DNA from 3 places in the Protofrankia sp. CiP1_Cm_nod2 genome. Region 1 is predicted to be linked to each of the others. Evidence: riboswitches for the same ligand, from Rfam matches in the RefSeq annotation. Region 1 holds a riboswitch; each other region holds the start of a gene.

What was found. A riboswitch is a leader RNA that binds a small molecule or an ion and turns the genes downstream of it on or off. The one in region 1 is predicted to bind cyclic di-AMP.
Region 2: linked by a shared signal. The riboswitch ahead of NBW84_RS04300 (C40 family peptidase) and the one ahead of NBW84_RS14720 (transglycosylase family protein) in region 1 are both predicted to bind cyclic di-AMP.
Region 3: linked by a shared signal. The riboswitch ahead of NBW84_RS00185 (C40 family peptidase) and the one ahead of NBW84_RS14720 (transglycosylase family protein) in region 1 are both predicted to bind cyclic di-AMP.

Annotation. Positions count from the first base shown of each region.
Region 1 is NZ_CAKKTL010000125.1:347-6,439, reverse strand. It holds partial or broken gene NBW84_RS14740 (hypothetical protein) at 1-314, opposite strand, end outside; gene NBW84_RS14735 (ATP-binding protein) at 656-1,015, opposite strand; gene NBW84_RS14730 (DUF3151 domain-containing protein) at 1,124-1,558, opposite strand; gene NBW84_RS14725 (transglycosylase family protein) at 1,793-2,536, opposite strand; cyclic di-AMP (ydaO/yuaA leader) riboswitch at 2,542-2,707, opposite strand; gene NBW84_RS14720 (transglycosylase family protein) at 3,313-4,032, opposite strand; cyclic di-AMP (ydaO/yuaA leader) riboswitch at 4,040-4,188, opposite strand; gene fbaA (class II fructose-bisphosphate aldolase) at 4,776-5,813, opposite strand.
Region 2 is NZ_CAKKTL010000023.1:536-7,678, reverse strand. It holds gene NBW84_RS04320 (MurT ligase domain-containing protein) at 502-1,767, shown strand; gene NBW84_RS04315 (type 1 glutamine amidotransferase) at 1,823-2,569, shown strand; gene NBW84_RS04310 (MarR family transcriptional regulator) at 2,681-3,208, opposite strand; gene NBW84_RS04305 (PHB depolymerase family esterase) at 3,464-4,114, shown strand; gene NBW84_RS04300 (C40 family peptidase) at 4,518-5,492, opposite strand; cyclic di-AMP (ydaO/yuaA leader) riboswitch at 5,681-5,856, opposite strand; partial or broken gene NBW84_RS04295 (4-hydroxybenzoate 3-monooxygenase) at 6,380-7,143, shown strand, end outside.
Region 3 is NZ_CAKKTL010000001.1:38,239-45,442, reverse strand. It holds gene tkt (transketolase) at 1-310, shown strand, start outside; gene NBW84_RS00195 (cold-shock protein) at 635-1,072, shown strand; cyclic di-AMP (ydaO/yuaA leader) riboswitch at 1,622-1,787, shown strand; gene NBW84_RS00190 (hypothetical protein) at 1,861-2,175, opposite strand; gene NBW84_RS00185 (C40 family peptidase) at 2,156-2,530, shown strand; gene NBW84_RS00180 (peptidoglycan-binding protein) at 2,928-3,716, shown strand; gene NBW84_RS00175 (trypsin-like peptidase domain-containing protein) at 4,015-4,974, opposite strand; gene NBW84_RS00170 (metallopeptidase family protein) at 5,307-5,651, shown strand; gene NBW84_RS00165 (DUF4394 domain-containing protein) at 6,094-6,942, shown strand.

The DNA of each region.
Region 1 (6,093 bases):
AGCGCCGTGTCGACGTCCAGCTCGGCCTCCAGTTGGGCCACGTACAGCTTCCAAGTTCGCTGTTTCGCGAGGTCCCGGCCACGCTGGATCTCCAGCACGGCCGCCAGCAGCGGCCGGTCCACCGGATCGCAGAACAGCACCATGCCGTCGGCGTGGTAGGTGCGCGGGACCATGACGCGGACGTCGGTGGCCTCGGTGCGAGCGTGGTGGTAATCGGGCATTTTGACGTCGAACACGGTGGCCAACAGCCAGGCCATCAGGTCCGGGTCAAGCTTGGTCAGGGCGACCGGGGATTCGTGTTCGGCAGAGGGCATGGAAGCACGGTATGCACCGGATCCGCATACATCGGGCCTTGTCCGTGCTGAAACCGGTATCAGCAAACAACAAGGCCACTGTTCCGGCGGTTGTTCCGTCCGCTGTTCCGGCGACCACGGCCGTGACCGCGGCGTTGGCTGCCGAACGACGTGAATTCGGTGCCGTGGCCACAATCCTGGATTCACATCGTTTGTCGTGCCGACCGGTTTGCCGCGTCGCCCCGAGACACCGGCCCACCCGAGGCGGTTTACGGACTTCGTGGATCGAGACGGTGTCCGCCGCGCTTCAGTGCTCCTGCCGACCTGTCGACAGCGGATCGGTCCCGGGGCCCGGCGCGGCGTCAGGACGGGGAGAAGGCGTCAGAGCGGGGAGAAGATGTCGTCGGCCGTGACGGTGAGGATTCCGGGTGGCGGGTTGCGGATCTCCTCGCGGGCGCAGACGGCGAGGCGGATCGGGCCTGGCCGGTCCGCGTCCCGCTGGCCGGCACCAGCGAGCCCGCGACGGACAGCTGCGCCAGTTCGCCGCGGGCGGCGCGGCCGGCGTCGGTGTGGAAGACCGACCGCCGTCCGGCGACGAAGCGGTGCGGCAGGGCGGTCTTGCCGACTCTGCGCCGTCCCCAGACCACCACCGGCCGCGGGTCGGTCGAGGCCCACCAGCGTTCCAGCGCGGCAAGCTCTCCGGTGCGGTTGACGAACGTCATCCGCCTCTGCCTGCATCGCCCGTAACTTACATCGGACGTCAGTAGAGTGCCGGCGAGCCGTTGGCGGCCCATGCTGGCGGGTTGCCGCGCGGGGCCTCTCCGGTGGCTTCAGGTGGCCTTGAGCCCCAGGACGTCGGATGCCTGGGGGTCGCTGTCGGCGAGGAAGTCGCGACAGCGGGTGGCCTCCTCGGTCTCGCCGATCGCGGTGGCCGCGCGGGCCAGTGCCGCGAGCGCCCGCAGGAAGCCCTGGTTGGGCTCGTGGGACCACGGGATCGGCCCGTGCCCGCGCCAGCCCGCGCGGCGTAGCTGGTCGAGGCCGCGATGGTATCCCGTCCTGGCGTAGGCGTAGCTGGTCACCGGGCTGCCGGCGTCGAGGGAGCGTTCGGCCAGGGTTGCCCAGGCGAGGCTGGAGCCGGGAAAACGGCCGGCGACGGTCTGCGGATCCTCGCCGGCGCTCAGCGCCTGCGCCGCGGCGGGATCGATGGTGAGCTTGGCCGGTGGTGGGCCACCGAGCAGATCCGGTCGTTCGGGCGAGGGTGTCATGGGGCTCATCCTGCCGGATCCGGCCGGCCGCGCAGCCAGCCGGAGGGGGAAGTCCGTCAGATGATGGACCCGCCGGGAGGGGGAGAGCCGGCAGGTCCATCACCTGATCGGGGTACGAGGCGGGCAGGGCACCCGGCCGCGACCCGGCGGCAAAGGAACGGCGTTGAGCGTCCCGTGACCTTTAGCCGCAAAATTTCAAAGTCATAAAATGGTACGAAAGGTGCACCCGGTATGCTACAGGACGGTCGGGTTGGTGACGGTGACGTCCCAGAGGTTCTTGCCGACCACTCCAGCGCCGCCGTCGTCCACCCGGGTCAGATACGAGTAGAGCGATGCCAGTCCCTGGGACTCCCGCCCGAAGCGTCCGTCCACCTGGAGGATGAACCTCTTCTGACGCATCTCGCTCTGCCAGACGTAGGCGTCGGGGCGGACCTCGCCGGCCAGTGTGCTGGACAGCGCCGTCCCGGTGAAGTTCTCGGAGTTCAGCAGGGCCTTGGCGCGTTCCAGCGTCATCGCTGGCTGCACCGGAGTAATCGCACGCTGTACCGGGCTGGTGGTGGGAGCGCTGGGGGCGACGATACCGCTGGACGACGGTGCCGGGCCGCTACGGCTCAGGCCCAGCTTGGACGCGCAGGACGGCCACGGGGACCAGCCACGGGCGTTGTAGAGCTTGTAGGCAGCCTCGTCCTGAAGCGTCGGCGGCGCGCCGCTGGGCAGGCCGGAGTAGCCCAGGGCATGCCAGGTCTGGGCGTCGAACTGGTAGGCGCCGTAGTAGCCGTTGCCGGTGTTGATCAGATAGTTCCCGCCGGACTCACACTGGCGGAGTTTGGCGAAGTCGTCAGCGGTCGCGGCGCTTGCGGGTGCGGTCGTGACAGCCAGGCCACTGCTCACGAGTGCCGTCACGGCACCGGTGGTACGCAGGACCTTCATGACGGTGGAGGGAGGTTGCGGGGCGCGGTGCCTGCCACCAGACGGCATGTGGGTCGGTCCTTCCCGTCGCCTACGAGGTGAGCTGTCGGGTGCGGGCGGGAATCAGGCCCGGCCGGTGGCACCAGGAGGCACTGCCGGCTTTACCCCAAGGACTCCGTGGACGGACGTCCGGATGGTGGTTCCCCCGATCCTGTCCTTGTGGCTCCGCGGTAGCTCGGGCCGTACCGAACGGGGACAGGACTCGGCGTCCGTCCGGGCGGCCTCACCGATCCGGCGAGTGGGGAGGACTCTAGCGAGTCTGGTTCTATCGAAGCAAATCGGGGTGTCGGATGAACTACACCGACGTGACTGTTATCACCCGAATGGGCTAAGCGCCTTGAACGTGTCACCGTAGCTGACGGTGTGACTCCGCCCCGCGGCGGGGTCGCCTTCTCCGATTTCTGTGACTTATGGTGACGGACGAAGTTTCTTTCGTATCGTGAATGTGCTTGTTGTCACTTCTGGGGCACTCCGGGAAGCGGAGCCGTCCGGAGCGGTCCCCGGCCCTGCCGGGCCGGATCCGGGCCGGCCGCATCCGGGGTTCTCCTGGATGCGGCCGGAGGCCTGGCATGAAAGGGGATCGTGGCTGCGCTGTCCATGGCGCGCCAGCCCGGTCCGGTCGGATGTCCAGCCACGGGTGGGCCGGCTGTGTGCGGACTGTGCGTGCCGCCGGTGGGCGGTGCCGTCCGCCAGAGGCCGTTCGACCGCTGGGTCGTTCGGCCAGTTGCCGGCTGTTCGGCCGGCTGTTCGGCCGGTTGGCCGGTTGGTTGGCTGGCTGGCCGTGTTCAGTCGAAGGTGGCCGTCCAGGTCCGTGGGCCGCAGATACCGTCCACCTGCAGTCCCCGCGAGTTCTGCAGGAGGGTGGCGGCGAAGGCGGACTGGGGGCCGTAGCGGCCGTCGATCCTGATCCGGTAGCCGAGCCTGTTCATCTGGCGCTGCCAGGCTCGTACGTCCGAGCGCACCTGATAGATCAGCCCGGTGGTGAACAGCGTGTTGTCCGCGAGACTCTGCGCGCTCTGACGCACCACCCAGCGTTGGGCCCCGGTCGACCCGGCCGCGCCCGCCGAGCCGGTGCCGGTGCCGGTGCCGGTGCTGGGCGATCCGGCCCCGGACGAGCTGGCGCTCGCCACCAGCTGGTCGGCGCCCATCCCCTGGCCGCAGACCGGCCACTGGCCGAAGCCGGACCGGTTGGCCAGTCTCAGCGCGGCCTCGTCCTGGGTGGCTGGCAAGGCGTCGCTGGGCAGCCCCGGGTAGCCGAGGCTCTGCCAGGTGCTCAGCGAGAACTGGTAGGCACCGTAATAACCGTTGCCGGTATTGACGGTGTAGTCCCCCCCGGACTCGCACTGGCGTAGCTGCGCCCAGGTGGTGGCGGCGCTGGCGGGCTGTGACATCACGATGCTTCCGCCGACCGCCGCGGCCAGCGCGGGAGCGACTACCAGCGCCCGCGCGCCCAGCCGGATTCGGCCGGTTCCGTGCTGTCGATTTCGGGAACGTGCACTGGACATATTGGTTTTATGCCCTTCCCCACGCCTGCGAAGTGAGCTGTCGGGTTCGGGCTGGGACTGCCCGGCCGCATGTGCGGCTTCACCCCGAGGACGCCCGGTATCGGCGCCCAGAAGTGGGTCCCCCGTTCCTGCCACGAGTTTGGGTTTTCGTCGGGCGAGGGCAGGATTCGGCGTGCCGCCCGACGTGTGTTCGCTGTGTCGCGAGCACGGCGCAGACCATAACAACAATTGCTGGGCGCCGAACAAGCGGGGAATACGCTTCGTGAGGATGCGCACACCGGGCCGGCGGCTCTTGTCGGGGCCCGGGAGCGGATGGTAGCGCACGGGTACGCGCGCTTATTGATTTCATCATACTTTTATTGCCGGGAAAACTCGGTATCCCGCCGTGCCGGTGGCGATCGGGGCCGGATTATCCGGATAGGAGCCAGTGCGTGGGCCGGCGATCCGCGTGCTATGGGCCGGAAGCCGGGCCCGGCCGGCCCGGCGCCCGCGGCGCGGAACACCGCTGATTCAGCCGAAGACACGTCGAACGGCAGGACCATACGTACAGTGCCGTGATCCGACGATGATGCGACCTTTCCGGAACCTGCGTCATATACGGATGGCCGTTGAAAGGTGACGGCCATCCGGTCACCCGGGCGCCGGGAGGCCGATGGGTCGGCACCCGCACGCGAACGCTCGCCAGCCGGACGACGAAGCCCGGTCTGGCGAGCGTGTTGTGGGGCCGTCCCGCCCGAGCGGGGTCAGTTGGCGAGGGAGCGTCCCGCGGAACGCAGGTCCTCGCACGCCTTCACGACTCGGGCGGCCATGCCGACTTCGGCCGCCTTGCCGTAGCTGCGCGGGTCGTAGTGCTTCTTCACGCCGACCTCGCCGTCCACCTTCAGAACGCCGTCGTAGTTCCGGAAGACGTGGTCGACGACCGGCCGGGTGTACGCGTACTGGGTGTCGGTGTCCACATTCATCTTGATCACGCCGTAATCCACCGCTTCGCGGATCTCGGACAGGTCGGAACCGCTCCCGCCGTGGAAGACCAGGTCGAGAGGTCTGGCCCCGGCTGGCAGCCCGAGCTTCTGCGCGACATACTGCTGACCATCCCGCAGGATACTCGGACGGAGTTTCACATTGCCCGGCTTGTATACCCCGTGCACGTTTCCGAAGGTTGCCGCGACCAGGTAGCGGCCCCGTTCCCCGGCGCCGAGGACCTCGACGGTCCGCCACATGTCCTCGGGCGTGCTGTACAGTTTCTCGTCGATCGCGCCGACGATGCCGTCCTCCTCACCGCCGACGACACCGATCTCCACCTCCAGGACGATTTTCGCCTGGGCCGTGTCCGCCAGCAGCGCGTCGGCGATTTTGAGGTTCTCCTCGATCTCGACCGCGGAGCCGTCCCACATGTGGGACTGGAACAGCGGCTCGCGGCCCTCCCTGAGCACCCGCTCCTTGGAGATCGCGACCAGGGGGCGCAGGTAGGTGTCGAGCTTGCCGGCAGGACAGTGGTCGGTGTGCAGCGCGATGTTGACCGGGTACGCCTTGGCGACATGGTGGGCGAACTCGGCCAGCGCCTGCGCGCCGAGCACCATGTTCTTCACCCGGGTACCGGAGAGAAATTCGGCCCCTCCGGTGGAAATCTGTACGATACCGTCGCTCCCGGCGTCCGCGAAGCCCTTCAGTGCGGCATTCAGGGTTTCACTCGACGTGACGTTGATCGCAGGGTAGGCGAATGCCTCCGCCTTGGCCTGGTCGAGCATCTGGGCGTAGATATCTGGGGTGGCAATGGGCATCGGTCTGGCTCCTGTGGACAGTCGGGGCGCGGCATGCCCGGTTCGGTGATATTTTACCGATTCGGACGTGTGCCGTGCCGGGAAGTTGCGCGAAGGGTATGACGAACGCTCCCCGTCCGGTAGGACGGCCGCAACGGGTGAGTACGGATGTTCTGTCGGGTGTGGTGCACTATGCCGTCGTCCTCACTCCCGGCTTCGTCGGGAGCGGTGTCGTCCGTCGGTTTCCGGTTACCCGGTGACGTTTTCGGTTACCCGGTGACATCGTCCCGCTCGCCGCCGG
Region 2 (7,143 bases), on a different contig from region 1:
TTCTCCCACGGTCTTGTGTCGCGTCCATACCAACTCCGAGTGCCCACCCGGCGGCCACTGGCTCCGAGCGTCCGCCCGGCGCCGGCGGCCCGCGGTCCCCGGCCGGGCCGCATCCCCGCCCGGGCCGCTTGTCACGACGGGGCACAGCGGTAGCGGTCCCTACGGACCGGCTGCTCGGTCCATGACGGCCGTCCGCTCGCGTCACCCTGCCGTACCCTGCTCTGTCCCGCCCGGACAGTGATGTCCCGCCCGCGACGCACCCCTGTCGTGCCTGCCTTTGCCGTACCTGCCCCGATGGGGCGCGCCCTTGCCGGACATGCCTGGTGGACAGCCGTCCGGCGCACGTCTTATCACACCTCGTACCACACTCGTACCCCGCCTGTTCGCCACTGCCCGGAGGATGTTCCGAGGCCGCTCTGGAGCTGGTCCGGGACCGACATGGGACGGGTATGACGGGGTGTCGGTCACCGGCGCGGCGGCCCGTGGCACGCTGGGGAGGCGATGAGCACACCCTTCCCGCGCCGGTTCTCCGCCCGCACCCGTGCCGCCCTTGCTGTGGAGAAACTCGCGTCCTCGGCTTCCCGCCAGCTGGGACGCGGATCCGGTGAGATGATCGGCGGCAAGCTTGCCCTGCGGGTCTCCCCGGAGATCCTGTCCGAGGTCGCGGCCGGGCAGCTGGTGGCCTGCGTCAGCGGGACCAACGGCAAGACCACGACCACCCGGCTGCTGGCCCGCGCGCTGGGCACGCTCGGCCCGGTCCGCAGCAACAGCGGTGGCGCCAACATGGCGGCGGGCGTGCTGGCCGCCCTGTCCAAGCCGCCCTACGACGCGGCCGCCGCGCTCGAGGTGGACGAGATCTGGCTGCCCAAAGTGGCCAGGCAGATCCAGCCCCGCGCGGTCATCCTGCTCAACATCAGCCGTGACCAGCTCGACCGGTCGAACGAGACCCGGCGGATCGCGAGCCTCTGGCGTGATCTCGGCGCCGAGCTGCCCGGCGCGACCGCGATCGCCAACGCCGACGACCCGCTGGTGGCCTGGGCCGCCGCCGGCTGGTCGAACCAGGTCTGGGTGTCGGCGGGCCAGAACTGGACGGCGGACGCGATGGTGTGCCCGCAGTGCGCCAGCCTGCTGCACCGCAACGCCACGGGCTGGTGGTGCGGCTGCGGGCTGGCCCGGCCTGAGCCCCTTGTCTCGGTCACCGGGCCGCACGAGCTGCTCTGGTTCGGCCGTCACCTCACGGCGTCGATCGACCTGCCCGGCCGGGTGAACCTCGGCAATGCGGCGATGGCCGCCGCGGCGGCGAAGCTCTTCGGGGTCGAGGTCGAGCAGGCGCTGGCCGCGATGACCGGCCTTGAGGACGTCCAGGGCCGCTACCAGGAGGTCGAGCTCGGCGACTCCGGTACCCGCGGGCGGCTGCTGCTGGCGAAGAACCCGGCCGGCTGGGTGGAGATGATGGAGCTGCTCAACAGCACGCCCACCCGGCCGGTGATCGTTGACTTCAACGCGCAGACCGCTGACGGGCGTGACCCGTCGTGGATCTGGGATGTCCCGTTCGAGCGGCTGCCGGGCCGGCGGGTGCTGGTCACCGGTGGGCGCAAGGAGGACATGAGCGTCCGGCTGGCATACGCGGAGATCCCGCACACGGTCCATCCCGATGCCGAGAGCGCGGCGGCGGTTCTGGACGAGAAGATCGTCGATGTGGTCGCGAACTACACCGCCTTCCGCGACATCCTGGGGCGGGTCGCCCCGGTGAGGACGAACAGTTGACCAAAAAGGTGACCAAAAAGGTGACCATCCACGGTGACATGACCGGGGCCGCGGCATGAGCCGGGAGTCGGCGACCCGGATCGCCCTGATCTACCCGGAGCTGCTCGGGACGTACGGCGACGGCGGCAACGCGACCGTGCTGGCGCAGCGGCTGCGCTGGCGTGGCCTGCCGGCCGAGGTGATCGGCGTCCCGGCCGGGGAGCCGGTGCCGGCCGGCTGCGACATCTATCTGCTCGGCGGCGGTGAGGACGAGCCGCAGGTGCTGGCCGCCGAGGGGCTGCGCCGCAACAGCGCGATCGCGCACGCGGTGGCCCAGGGCGCGGCCGTGCTCGCGGTGTGCGCCGGATACCAGGTGATCGGTGCGTCCTTCCCCGCCGGTGAGGGCCGTATCCACGACGGCCTGGGCCTGGTGGACGTGGAGACGCGACGCTCGTTCGAGCAGCCGGTGCCGCCACGCGCGGTCGGTGACATCGTCGTCGAGCCCGTCCCCGAGCTCGAGCTGCCGTTGCTGCTCGGCTACGAGAACCACGGGGGACGTACCCGGGCACTGCCCAACGGGCACGGCCGGCCGCTCGGGATCGTGCGCAAGGGGGTCGGTAACGGTACCCCGGACCACACCGACGGTGTCGTGGACGGCCGTGTGATCGGTACCTACCTGCACGGTCCGGTCCTCGCGCAGAACCCGGCCCTGGCCGACCTGCTGTTGTCCTGGGTGCATGGCTGGCTGCCGGAACTGGCCGGCCCGCCGGAGACGGAGGTGCTGCGCCAGGCACGCCTGCACGCCCTGGACGTCCATGCCTGACCCGGGGCCGGGCGGCCGCGGGGAACCTTCGGTGGGCGCGGGAAGCAGCCGGGGGGCCTGCGCCCGGACGCGGGGGGAGCGGCCTGTCGCCCGGTGCCCGGCCGTCGGCCGTCAGTCCGTCCTGACGGCCGGCGGGGTGGCGGGTGCGGGACACGGCTCGTCGTGCTGCGGCGGCAGATGGGCGCGGTCGTGTTCGGCGATCGCCACGTTCAGCCGGCTCAGCAGCGCGCCGAAGACACCGAGTTCCTCCTGGTCCCAGGTGCGTACCAGGGTATTGATTTTTTCTACCCGTGCGGAGCGGGTGGCGAGGTAGCGTTGCTGGCCGCGGGTGCTGAGTCTCACCAGCGTCGCCCGCCGGTCGCTGGGATCGGTGGCGCGTTCCACCAGCCCGGCCGTGACAAGCGCGGCGATCTGGCGGCTCACCGTGGAGATGTCCAGGGCGAACACCGTGCCCAGGGTGGTCAGCCGTACGGCGCCGTGTTCGTGGATGTGGCTGAGCAGCAGGTAGGCGGAGCGGTCCAGAACCGTCCCGGACTCGCCGGCGATGGCCATCCGGAAGCGTTCGGCGCGCCGGCCGAACACCGACAGCTCGTGTTCAATCTTGATCAGTCGATGGTCGAGTTCCTGACCACTGTCCACTTCGGCCTCACCCCTGTTCCGGCAGCCGTATGCCCCGCAATCCGATGTTGTCGAGATTCTGGTGGATACACCACGTCAACGAACGAGCCGTGCCGTGGTTGCCGTACCGGACATGCCTGTTTGACTACTTTTAGTAGTCAATCGGTATCGCAAGCTGACTGGGTGTGAGACAGCGCACTCCGGGTGGCCCCGACTTGCCCGCGACGCGAGGCGAATCTGCCGAATCGACGGCTCCTGGTGTGGTTCGGTTGTCTCGTGGTGTCGAATCCGCTGAAAGCCGGGAAACAGCTATGGGCCAAGAACCGCAAGCGGGTGCTGATCATCGGTGCCGTGCTCGTGGTCGCCTGGATCTACGTGTCTCGCTCGGGTAGCCCGGATACCGAGCGGGCGAAGATACCGGCGGGGTACGCCTCCGCCGAACGCGAGCTCGCCGTTCATGCCGACGCCGACCCCGGCAAGCCCCTGCCGCTGGTCCTCGTCCTGCATGACAACAACAGCGACGCGGCTGCGATCGAAAAGATCACCGAAGCCTCGACGCTTGCCGACCGGCAGCACTTCGCCGTGGTCTACCCGGAAGCCGTGGACGGCGAATGGAGGTTGGACGACCCCCGGGGCGCGGACGTGCAGTACCTGCGTGACGTCGTGCGCTACGTGTCGGAGAAGCGGTCGAAGATCGACCAGTCCAAGATCTACATCTGGGGTCTTGGCGAAGGTGGGCGGGCCGCCCTCACGATTGCCTGCGGGGCGCCTGACAACAACCTGAAGTTCGCCGCCGTCGCGGTGGTGGGGCCGGTCGGGCAGGTCCCGAACTGCCCGTCGGGAACCCATGTCCAGCATGTCGACGGGACGTGGGACAAGCAGGTCACGCGCAGCCTGTGGGACTTCTCCAGGAAGCCCAAGGCGTAGGAGCGGGCATCCGGGGTTGGGAGGCCCGCGGAGAAGGCGTCTGATGAGGTTCCAGCCTCGGCCGCGCATCCGGTCGGTGGGAGAGGGCGGCTCCCGCCGACCGGCCGGACTGTGGGGGGGGTCCAGTACGACCGGCCGACGGAAGCCTCTTGTTCCGCCGGGCTTTCCGAGCTGGGGGGGTTGGCTCGGTCCAACCAGCGGAAGTCATCATCGCGGGATGCCGCGGAGCGCCGCCAGGCCGGTGTCGACGTCGACAAGATCGACCTGGCGGCAAGGTTCACGCACAATCGGAGGGGGAGGCCGCGCGGGAACCCGCCTGTGAATTGTTTCTACAGTATATTGGTTGCCACTACGCGAAGCCGCGTACTGACAGCCGGATGTGGACGCGGGCTGACCGGTTCGCTCAGAAAACCCGGCCGACGGAATATGACGTGGTATAGATGGCCCTCAGCGAGACGACATCACCTGACTTGGGTGCCACCCACATCTTACCATCGCCCGCATAAATACCGACGTGGTAGATGTTACCTGGTGCGCCGTAGAAAATCAGGTCACCTGGCTGCTTGTTGTACTGCGATATCCTGGTGGTCGCCTCGTACTGTCCCTCGGCGGTGCGGGGGATGTTGCGTCCCAGCTGCTTGAAGACGTACTGGACCAGTCCTGAGCAGTCGAACGTGTAGGGGCCCTCAGCGCCATAGACGTAGGGCTTCCCGGCCTGCTGGGCCGCGAGATACACCGCCCGTTCACCCAGCGAGCTGGCGGCCGCGAGCGCGCCCGAGATGGCGTTGCTCATGGTCGGGGCATCGAGGCCAGTGATCTGGGGAGAGCGCTGCACGGGCGGGGTGTTGGGAATCACGGTCAACGTGCCGACGTTCGTCGACCGTGTCGAGCGCAGGGCGTCGGTCCCGTCGAAAATCGCAGTGATCTGCGTGGTGGTGAGAACCTTCGCGGTGTAGCTGGTGAAGCCCTGCTCGTTGGTGTAGAGGTGCTTGAAGGTGGCCCATCCCTCCGGCAGCTTCACCTGGACCTTGACAAGCTGATTGACCAGCGGTGCGTGGGTGACCGCGTCCTCGAGGGAGAACCCCATCTCCACCGGCTGGTCGGCCTTCACGGAGACGTCCGGATTCGTGACTTTGAGCACGACGCCGTTCTTGGGATGCAGGTCGGTCTGGTTGAGTACCTGGCTGGTGACCGATCCGGAACCACCCGTGGACAGCGGATTGATGGTCGAGGTGCGCAGGTTGGCCAGTGACGCCTGGCTGCCGAACTGTGATCCAAGCGTTATCGGCGAGGTGACGGAGGCATCGTCGGAGTTCGAGTCGGCCGTGGCGCATCCGGCCAGGGCGACACCGGACACCGCGACGGTACCGGTGGTCACCACGGCGACAGCGGCCCGGGCTCGCGAGCGGCCCGTTCCGGGCTGCGGCGCGGGCGCGCGATGCCGGCCGCGTGCCGGACGGTCGACGTGCCGGTCGATCGGGTGCTGGCGGGACGACGGCGCAGCCGCCTGCGACGAACGCGATCGTACTGCTGGATCAGGCTGCACATCATGCGCAGACAAGGTTGTGATCCTTCCCGTTCGCCTGCGAGGTGAGCTGTCGGGTTCGGGCTGGGCTGCCCGGTGGGTCGCGCGACCATCGCGCTGCACACTTCACCCCGAGGGCGACACCGCGGTTCGATGCCGTCCGGTGGAGGATGGGTCCCCCGCTCCTGCCCTGGTGACGACTCGGAGGGAACACCGGGACCGTGGGCAGGATTCGGCAGTTCGGCCCGGTGCGTCGTGACGTCGGCGCGAGACTAGTTCATACGGATGGCGCTAGTAAACACTAGTCCCTCACAACTACCCCAAGTAGTTGTATGAAGTGTCATAACCGGCTCTTCTACCCCATCCTCCTTCGCCGGCCGGGGCGGCGCCGGGTGCGACCGGCTGGCTTGTGGCCTTCGGTCGCCCGACTGACGTGCCGCTTTCCGTGACTTGCGGGATGCGGAGGATGACAATACGCCATAGCGGCGACAGACGGTCGACCAGGAGCCTTCGAGTACAGATAGTGAGCAATACTGCTACGTTAAGTAGCGATCAAGGCTGCCCATTGGCGGTACTCTGCTCTTTTTGCGAAAATTGTCCGATTGGTTGATGCCGAGTTGTCGGCCTTCTGACGCGTGTCGGAATGTGACGTCGTACTCTGGCAGTGCCTCGTCCGGATCGGTCCTTCCAGGTCAGTCACGTGATCAGGGCAGCGTGACGGATGATCAGGAATCGTGCCGATGCTCCCCGGGGAGGCGCTCGCCATGACGCGGTCCGCGTCGGGGTCCGTGCCGGACGGGCGTGGTGTGCGCCAGCCGGACGCGCCCGCCTCCCGGCCGCGTCCTCGCCGGGTGGGCGTTGTTGTGATTGGCGCGGGTGTCGCGGGCCTGGTGGCCGCGGTCGTGCTGGCTCGTCGGGGTATCGACACGCTCGTGCTCGAGGCCGCCAGTCGGGCCAGGGTGGAAAGCCGTCCACGCGCCGGGCTGCTCGGGCCGGCGGCGGTGGACGCCCTGGAGCGCAACGGGCTCGCCGACGGCCTGCGAGCCGAAGGTGTGCCGCACCACGACTGTGAGTTCCGACATCGTCGCAGAGCGTTTGTCGTCGAGTATGCTCGCCATGCGGGCGGACGCCACCACGTTGTCTACCCGCAGCAGAAGCTTGTCGCCGACCTGGTTGCCGCCTACCTTGCCGCGGGTGGCGTCATCGAGTTCGGCGTCACTGACGTGATGTTGGGCGCGCTGGCCTCCGACCACCCCGCCGTCTCCTTCGTCACGGCCGGCGGGCAGCGGCAGGTGGTGGAAAGCCGTTTCATCGCGGGCTGCGACGGCCATCATGGTGTTTCCCGAGGATCGATCCCCGAGGGCGCGTTACGCTCCATCCGGCAGCGCGACAGCGCATGGGCCTGGCTCGCGGTCCTGGCCGCGGTCGCCCCGTCCACCGATAAGATCATTTATGGGGTCAGTCCCCGGGGGTTCGCCGGCCACATGCTGCGCGACCACCGGAC
Region 3 (7,204 bases), on a different contig from region 1:
GGCCGCGCAGGGGGTGCGCGCCCGGGTGGTCAGCCTGCCGTCCTGGGAGCTGTTCGAGCGGCAGCCCGCGCGGTACCGCGAGCAGGTGCTGCCGCCGGCGGTCCGCGCGCGGGTCGTGGTCGAGCAGGCCGCCACGCTCGGCTGGGAACGGTACGCCGGCCCGGACGGGGTGATCATCGGGATGCGGACCTTCGGCGCGTCCGCCCCGCTGCGGGACCTGCAGACCAGATTCGGTTTCACCCCGCGGGCGGTGGTCGACGCCGCCAGGCAGAGCCTGGCCGCCGTCCACGCCGCCGGTGACCCGGCGTAGACCGTAAGGACACGGATCCGCGGCTTGTGACCATGACGTCGACGGCCGGCTGGCCCCCGGGGCGCTTCCGGGGGCCGGCCGGCCGGTCAGCTGGTCAGCTGGTCGGCCGTTCCGCCCCGGTGTATCCGCGCTCGTTCCCCATCGGCCGCTGTCGGTCGTTCCGCGCTCCGGGTGTCGGGCTTGACCTGGGTAGGCGTACCTGAGACGGTGAGCAGGTCCTGCGGTCGCGCGAGCGGTCCTGGGGCTTGGTTGTACACAGGTTCGTCTGGTGTGCAGTTCACTTGGTACAGGGCTGGTTGGCACAGAGGTTGTACAGGGGCAGATGTGGTGGGTACTGGTAGAATTCTGCGTTTCGACGGGGTTCGCGGCTACGGTTTCATAGCGCCCGATGCCGGTGGCGACGACGTTTTCATGCACGCAAACGATCTTCAGGACGAGAAGCACCTGTTCCAGCCCGGAACGCTGGTGGAGTTCGAGGCGGAGGAGAGTGACAGGGGCCCGAAGGCCTCGGTCGTCCGTCTGATCCGCCGGGCTCCGGCCCGTCCGGCGCCCGTGTATCCGGTGGTCTCCCCAGGTGTGGTCAACGGGCGTTCGAGCGCCGACGACGACGACATGTGCGACGTCCTCACCGTCGGGGAGTTCCGGCATCTGCTGACCGAGACGCTCATCGAATCGGTGCCGACCCTGACCGGCGGCCAGATAAGCCAGATACGGCAGCGACTGACCACCCTCGCGCAGGCGCGCGGCTGGGTCGAGTCCTGACCGACGCCGCTCCGCCCGGGGCCCTGCCTGGCCCGGGGCGGACCGGCGGCCCCGCTGGTGCCCGGGCGTCACTGATGCCCGGACGCTGCGCCGTCCGCGCTGGCCATGCCGCCGGCCGCGGCGTGCGCACGTCCGGGTTCGTGGCGTTGCTTCGGCGGTCCGTGGGCCCACCCGGGCGATCCACTGCGCCCGACAGCGCAAACGCTGTTTCGGGCAGTGCAAATGCTGTGCCCGACAGTGCAAATGCTGTGCCCGACAGCGAAACACAACGGTGGAAAAAATGTTGTTGCCGGTCCGCATCGGCCGTTTCACGATACGCGCTGGTTAACCATGGGAGCGGTGTGTAGCGCCATCACGCTGCGGCCAGCTCGTACCGTCCCGGCAGCCATCCTGGGACGGCCCGCGTAAATGATGCGTACGGTGAGTGTTGTGCGCCGACATGCCGAGAAAACCGCCGCTTGCGGTTACCAAAAGTAGTTCGCTACGTTGGCCGGGCTCTCAACGGCACCGGACCGCACGCCGAGTTCTGTCCACGGTCCGGTGTCTTCCGACTAGCGATCGCCAGGACAGAAGCGGGGGACCCACCTTTCCGCCGGACGTCGCCACCACGGTGGCCGTCCTTGGGGTGAAGTCGGCCGCGCAGGTATCCGCGCGTCGACCGGGCTTCCCGGCCCGAACCCGACAGCTAACCTCGCAGGCGTATGGGAAGGATCATCGTTGCCTGCACACCAGGTGAATTCAGGTCCGGCTGCCGTAGGTCATCCCAGTCCCAGTTCCAGGCGCGGTCGTCATCGCGCGCCCACGACCCGCTCCGCCCTCGGCCGGATATCGGCACGTACCGCGGTTGCCGCCGCGGCCACCGGTACCGTCGCCCTCTCCGGGCTGGCCGCACCGGCCCTGGCGAACGACCGTGGCGCGGGCACGGGCGGGACGGGGTGGACCGACGCCGCCACGGCCGGCACGACCACCGCGGCCGGCACGACCGCTGCCCGGCCCGCTACCTTCACGATCACCCCGGCCGTCTGGTCGGCGGCCTCGTCGCCGGCCGCCGCCGCGGGCGTGCGCACGCTGTCGGCGCAGCCGGTGAGTTTCTCGACGTCCACCAGTGGTTTCGGGGCGAAACTCGTCTATCTGGCGTCGAAGCAGGCCGGAAAGCCGTACGTGTGGGGTGCCGAGGGGCCCCGGGCGTTCGACTGCTCCGGCCTCGTCCAGTACATCTACAAGCAGCTCGGCCGCAGCGTCCCGCGGACGGCCAACGCGCAGTACAACGCCTCCCAGAAGATATCGAAGAATGCCCGGCAGCCCGGTGACCTCATTTTCTTCGGCCGGCCGGGCGGCATCCACCACGTAGGGATCTACGCCGGGAACGGGATGATGTGGGCCGCCCCGCACACCGGGGCCGTGGTCCGGCTCCAGAAGGTCTACACCGGCAGCCATCTGGTCGGCCGTATCAGGTGACCCGCCCGCCCGGGCCGGGCTGGCGGCCACGGGGTGTTCGGGTGCCCCGGGCGGACAGCGCGGGCAACAGCCGGCGGCCGCCGCGAAAATTTCTCCCGGCCACTGCCGGGTAACTGTTCCTGGAGCCCCGGGCAGGTCCGGCGCGGGTCCCGCGCCGGATATCCAGAAAATTCCGGCCGGAGCGCACGGTGCTTCTCCCGGAGCGCTCCGGAAATGACCGGGAAATTTTCTGGACGAATGCGGTCGACGGCCTGCGCCCCGGTCTGCCCGACGTGTTCCAGTCGATCAGGCGCGCTGGGAAGAGCAAACCGTCGGCTGCTCGAAGGAAATGCTGTCCTGGCGCCGCCAGTGAATTTGACGAGCCATTTCGACGATACTTTTGGATGAGAAACTGATCATGTCCAGGGGAAGACACAGAAAACCCGGCCGGTGCAACGGCGCGGCATTGGTGGGCACCGTCGGGCTCATCGGGACGACGGCCGGAATGATGCTGACCGCGGCCCCGGCCAGCGCGGCCGGGCCGTCCGGGCCCGCCGTCGTCGCCGACACGGCCATCGCCCGTGTCGCCGCGAACGCGGGGCTGCCCAGCTGCCGAGGGGTGCCGCTGGGCACCTGGGTGGCGGTGGCGCTCGCGGAGTCCGGTGGCAACGCCAGGGCGCGTAACGCGCACGGTGAGGACTCCCGCGGGCTCTGGCAGATCAACGCGCGGGTCCACACGGGCTGGCTGGCGGGCCGGAACCTGTACGACCCGGCCACCAACGCGTGGGCGGCGAAGAAGGTGTGCGACAGTCAGGGCGTGCGTGCCTGGAGCGCCTACACCAACGGTTCCTACCGCCGTCATCTGGCGCGGGGGAACGCCGCCGCGGCAGCGGCGAAAGCCAGCCCGGCGAGCATGTCGACAACGCGGTCGAGCGCCCCTGTCCCGCCCGTCAGCGGGATCAGCTACATCACCCGGAACTGTTCGCTGCCAGCGTCCACGGCAACCGTGAGAAACGGCAGCAAAATGCGTACCGAGGTGGCCGCGGTACAGCGGCGGCTGACCGGTATCGGATATCCTCTCACCGTCGACGGGATATTCGGCCCGCAGACCACCAGGGTGGTCAAGGAATACCAGCGGCGGCACGGCCTCGCGGCCGACGGAACAGTCGGCGCCCGCACCTACGCCCAGCTGTTCCCGTGCGGCTGACGGCTGGGTGCCACTGACGGCCCTGGGTGCCTCCCCCTCCCTCGGGCACCCGGGGCGCCACCGTCCGCGGGCGGCCACCGTCCCCGCCTGGGCGGGCCGGTGGCCGGCGGCCGCCCGCGGACGTTCGCCCACCAGGCCGCGACCGGCGTGAGTCTGTTGTCGTGTATGTTCATGTTTTCTGGCCGTATCAGCGCATTCTGGCTGTATTGGCGCATGCTGGCAGCATCAGTACATTCTGGCTGTATAGGCGCATTTTTGCCATATCGGCGTACACCGCGACAAACTCGTGCCGATCTTCTCAGGTGAGTGCCAGTTCCTGCGGGACGACGATGACGTCGACGAGCGCGCCGCGCCGCCACACCGTCAGTTCGAGCGGGCGGCCGATGGTGTCCTCCGTCATCAGCCGTTGCAGATCCCCCGGGGTGGCGACCGGCTGCCCGGCGACGGAGAGCACCAGGTCGTCGGCGAACAGGCCGGCGCGACCGGCCGGGCTGCCCGCGACGACCTCGGCCAGCCGCACCCCGTGCCGCCGGCCGGACCGCTCGGCCAGGTGTGGCGGCAGCGGTGCCCGGGTGCTGGCGACCCCCAGGTAGGCGCGCCGTACCCGGCCGTCGCGCATGAGCGCGGCGAGGATGCGGCGGGTGGTGGCGTTGACCGGGACGGCGAGCCCGAGCCCGATCCCGGCGACGGCGGTGTTCACCCCGACGACGTGGCAGTCGGCGGTGACCAGCGCGCCGCCGGAATTGCCCGGGTTGAGCGCGGCGTCCGTCTGGATCACTTCGTCGATGACGCGGACGGTGGCGCCGGCCCGGGTGGGCAGGGAGCGGCCGAGTGCGCTGACGACCCCCGCGGTGACGCTGCCGGTCAGGCCCAGCGGGCTGCCCACCGCGACGACGAGCTGACCGACGGAGAGCGTGTCGGCGTCGCCGAGCGCCGCCGGGGCCGGCGTGCCGCTACGGGCCCGCAGCACCGCGAGGTCGGAGAGCGGATCGGCGCCGATCACGTCCACTTCGCTGTGGGTGCCGTCGGCGAACTCGGCCATGCCCGCCGCGCCGCCGCCGGTCTGCCGTCCCGCGCGCCTCGGTCCGCTGTCGACGACGTGGGCGGAGGTGAGCAGGAAGCCGTCATCGGTGAAGACCACGGCGGATCCGGCTCCCTCGCCACGCGGCGTCCGTACCCGCAGGCTCGCGACAGCGGGGGAGACGGTGGCGGCGACTCGGGTGACGACCTGTGAGTAGGCATCGAGCGGATCCTGCATCCCGGCCTCCTGTCCCGCTTACATAATTACATCATGAGAAGCAGTGGACGCCGGACAATGTTCCCCGGGCGTCCGCCGGACGTCCTCCTGGACGTCCCCCTGGAGCGCCGGTCAGGTAGCGCGGAGCCCATCCACGACCACCCGCACAGGCCATGATCCAGAAGAGTTTGTCGTTGTGTACGCTTTTTGGCCGTAAAAGCGTACACAACGACAAAATTACGCCGATCTTCTCCGGCGGCCGACGTCCATCCAGGCCTGTTCATTCCCCGTGCCGGTGCCCGGCGGTATGGCGGCGCCGCGCCGGGACGGCGTCTGAAGGTAGGTTCACCGACGTGGTCGAGGTGTCCAGGCAGCGCTTCGAGGCCCTGGTGGCCGAGGCGCTGGACAGCCTGCCACCGCAGCTCGGCCGTCAGATGTCCAACATCGCGGTCGTTGTCGAGGACGAGCCGCCGTCGCCGGGGCTGCTGGGGCTCTACGAGGAGGTACCGCTGACGCAGCGGGGCGACTGGTACAGCGGGGTGCTGCCGGACCGGATCACGATCTACCGGCGGTCGATCTGCGACCTGGGCCGGACCGAGGAACAGGTCGTCGGGCAGGTACGGGTGACCGTCATCCACGAGGTGGCCCATCACTTCGGCATCGACGACGGGCGGCTCGCCGAGCTCGGCTGGGGATAGGACCCGCCGGCGGCCACCGCGGCCCCACCATCCGTCGGCGTGCCATCCGTCGGCGTGCCATCCGTCGGCGTGCCATCCGTCGGCGTGTCGTGCGGTGCGTCCCGGCCGGGCGGCAGGGCCAGCGTCGAGCCACGGCCGGTGTAGCCGTCGCTGCCGTCTGGAACGGCGTGGCCGCTGTGCCGTCGTGTGTCGCTGTGTCGCTGTGTCGCTGTGTGGTCGTGTGCCGCTGTGCCTGTTGCCCCGCTCCGGGCGAAGTCGCCGTTTGTAGCGTCCTTGTTGGCAGATAGTTGACTTGTGGTTGCTCTACGTGTCTACTTCATGTCGTGGCCAGTCAGCTACGGAAAGTCGTCGTCTGGCCATCTCGTCGCTGTTGAGGCGACGTGTCCCGCAGCGCCGCGCCGGTACGCGAGCTGCCGGTGCATGAGCTAGCCAAGGAGCAACTGTGCGTAGAAAGCTGAAAGCGGCCTTCGCCACCGCCGTGTTGGCAGGCACCCTGGGGACCGTGCCGCTGCTGGCCGGGCAGGCCACCGCCGCCAGCCCGGCCGGGACGGACGGCAGGACGCCCAACCTGCAGGCGGTCGGCCTGACCAGCGATGGCGGCAGGCTGGTCCCGTTCTCCACCCGGTCCCCGCAGCGCGCGGGGGCGGGGGTGCCCGTCACCGGGCTCATCGGCCAGGACACCTCGCTCATCGGGATCGACTACCGGCCCCAGGACGGGCTGCTCTACGGCGTGGGCAACGGTGGCGGCGTCTACACGCTGAACACCACCACCGGAGTGGCCACCGGAGTGTCCCACCTGGGTGGCCCGCCGTCCGGTTTCACCTCCTTCGGCGTCGACTTCGACCCTGTCGACGGCCTGCTGCGCGTCGTCAGTGACTCGGGGCTGAACCTGCACCACGATGTCGTCACCCATGTGACGACCACGGACACCCCGTTGTCCGCCCTCGGTGCCACCGCCGTCGCCTACACCAACAACGACAGCGACCCGGCGACCGGCACCACGCTGTTCACCATCGACACCAACCTCAACCAGCTGGCGATCCAGGCGCCGCCGAACAGTGGCACCCTCACCACGGTCGGCGCACTCGGCGTGGACCCGGCTCTCAACGCCGGTCTCGACATCTACAGCACGGTCTCCGGGGGCACCTCCGTCGACGCCGCCGGGTTCGCGGCGCTGTCGGTCGCCGGTCAGTACGGCCTCTACTCGGTCAACCTGCTCACCGGGCACGTCAGCCTGATCGGGCAGTTCCCGGCCGGGACCGCGGTCTCCGACCTGGCCGTGAAGCCGTAACGACAGTCCTCGTTCACGGCTCTTCCCCGTTCGCGGCCCGTTCGCGGCCCCCGGTCGATCACGGACCGGGGGCCGCGTCGTCTCCCCGCCCAGCGGCCCCGTCCCAGCGCCCGGTCATGAGAACGAGTAGGCATACGGCTGCCGGAGCGGCCGGCTGTCCCTCGTTCCCGTGATCTGATGCGTTGAACTACTGCCGCATCGCTGTGGTCAACGCTGTTGACGGCATTGCCGCAACGATTTGATCTTCAGGGCGGCCTCGCGG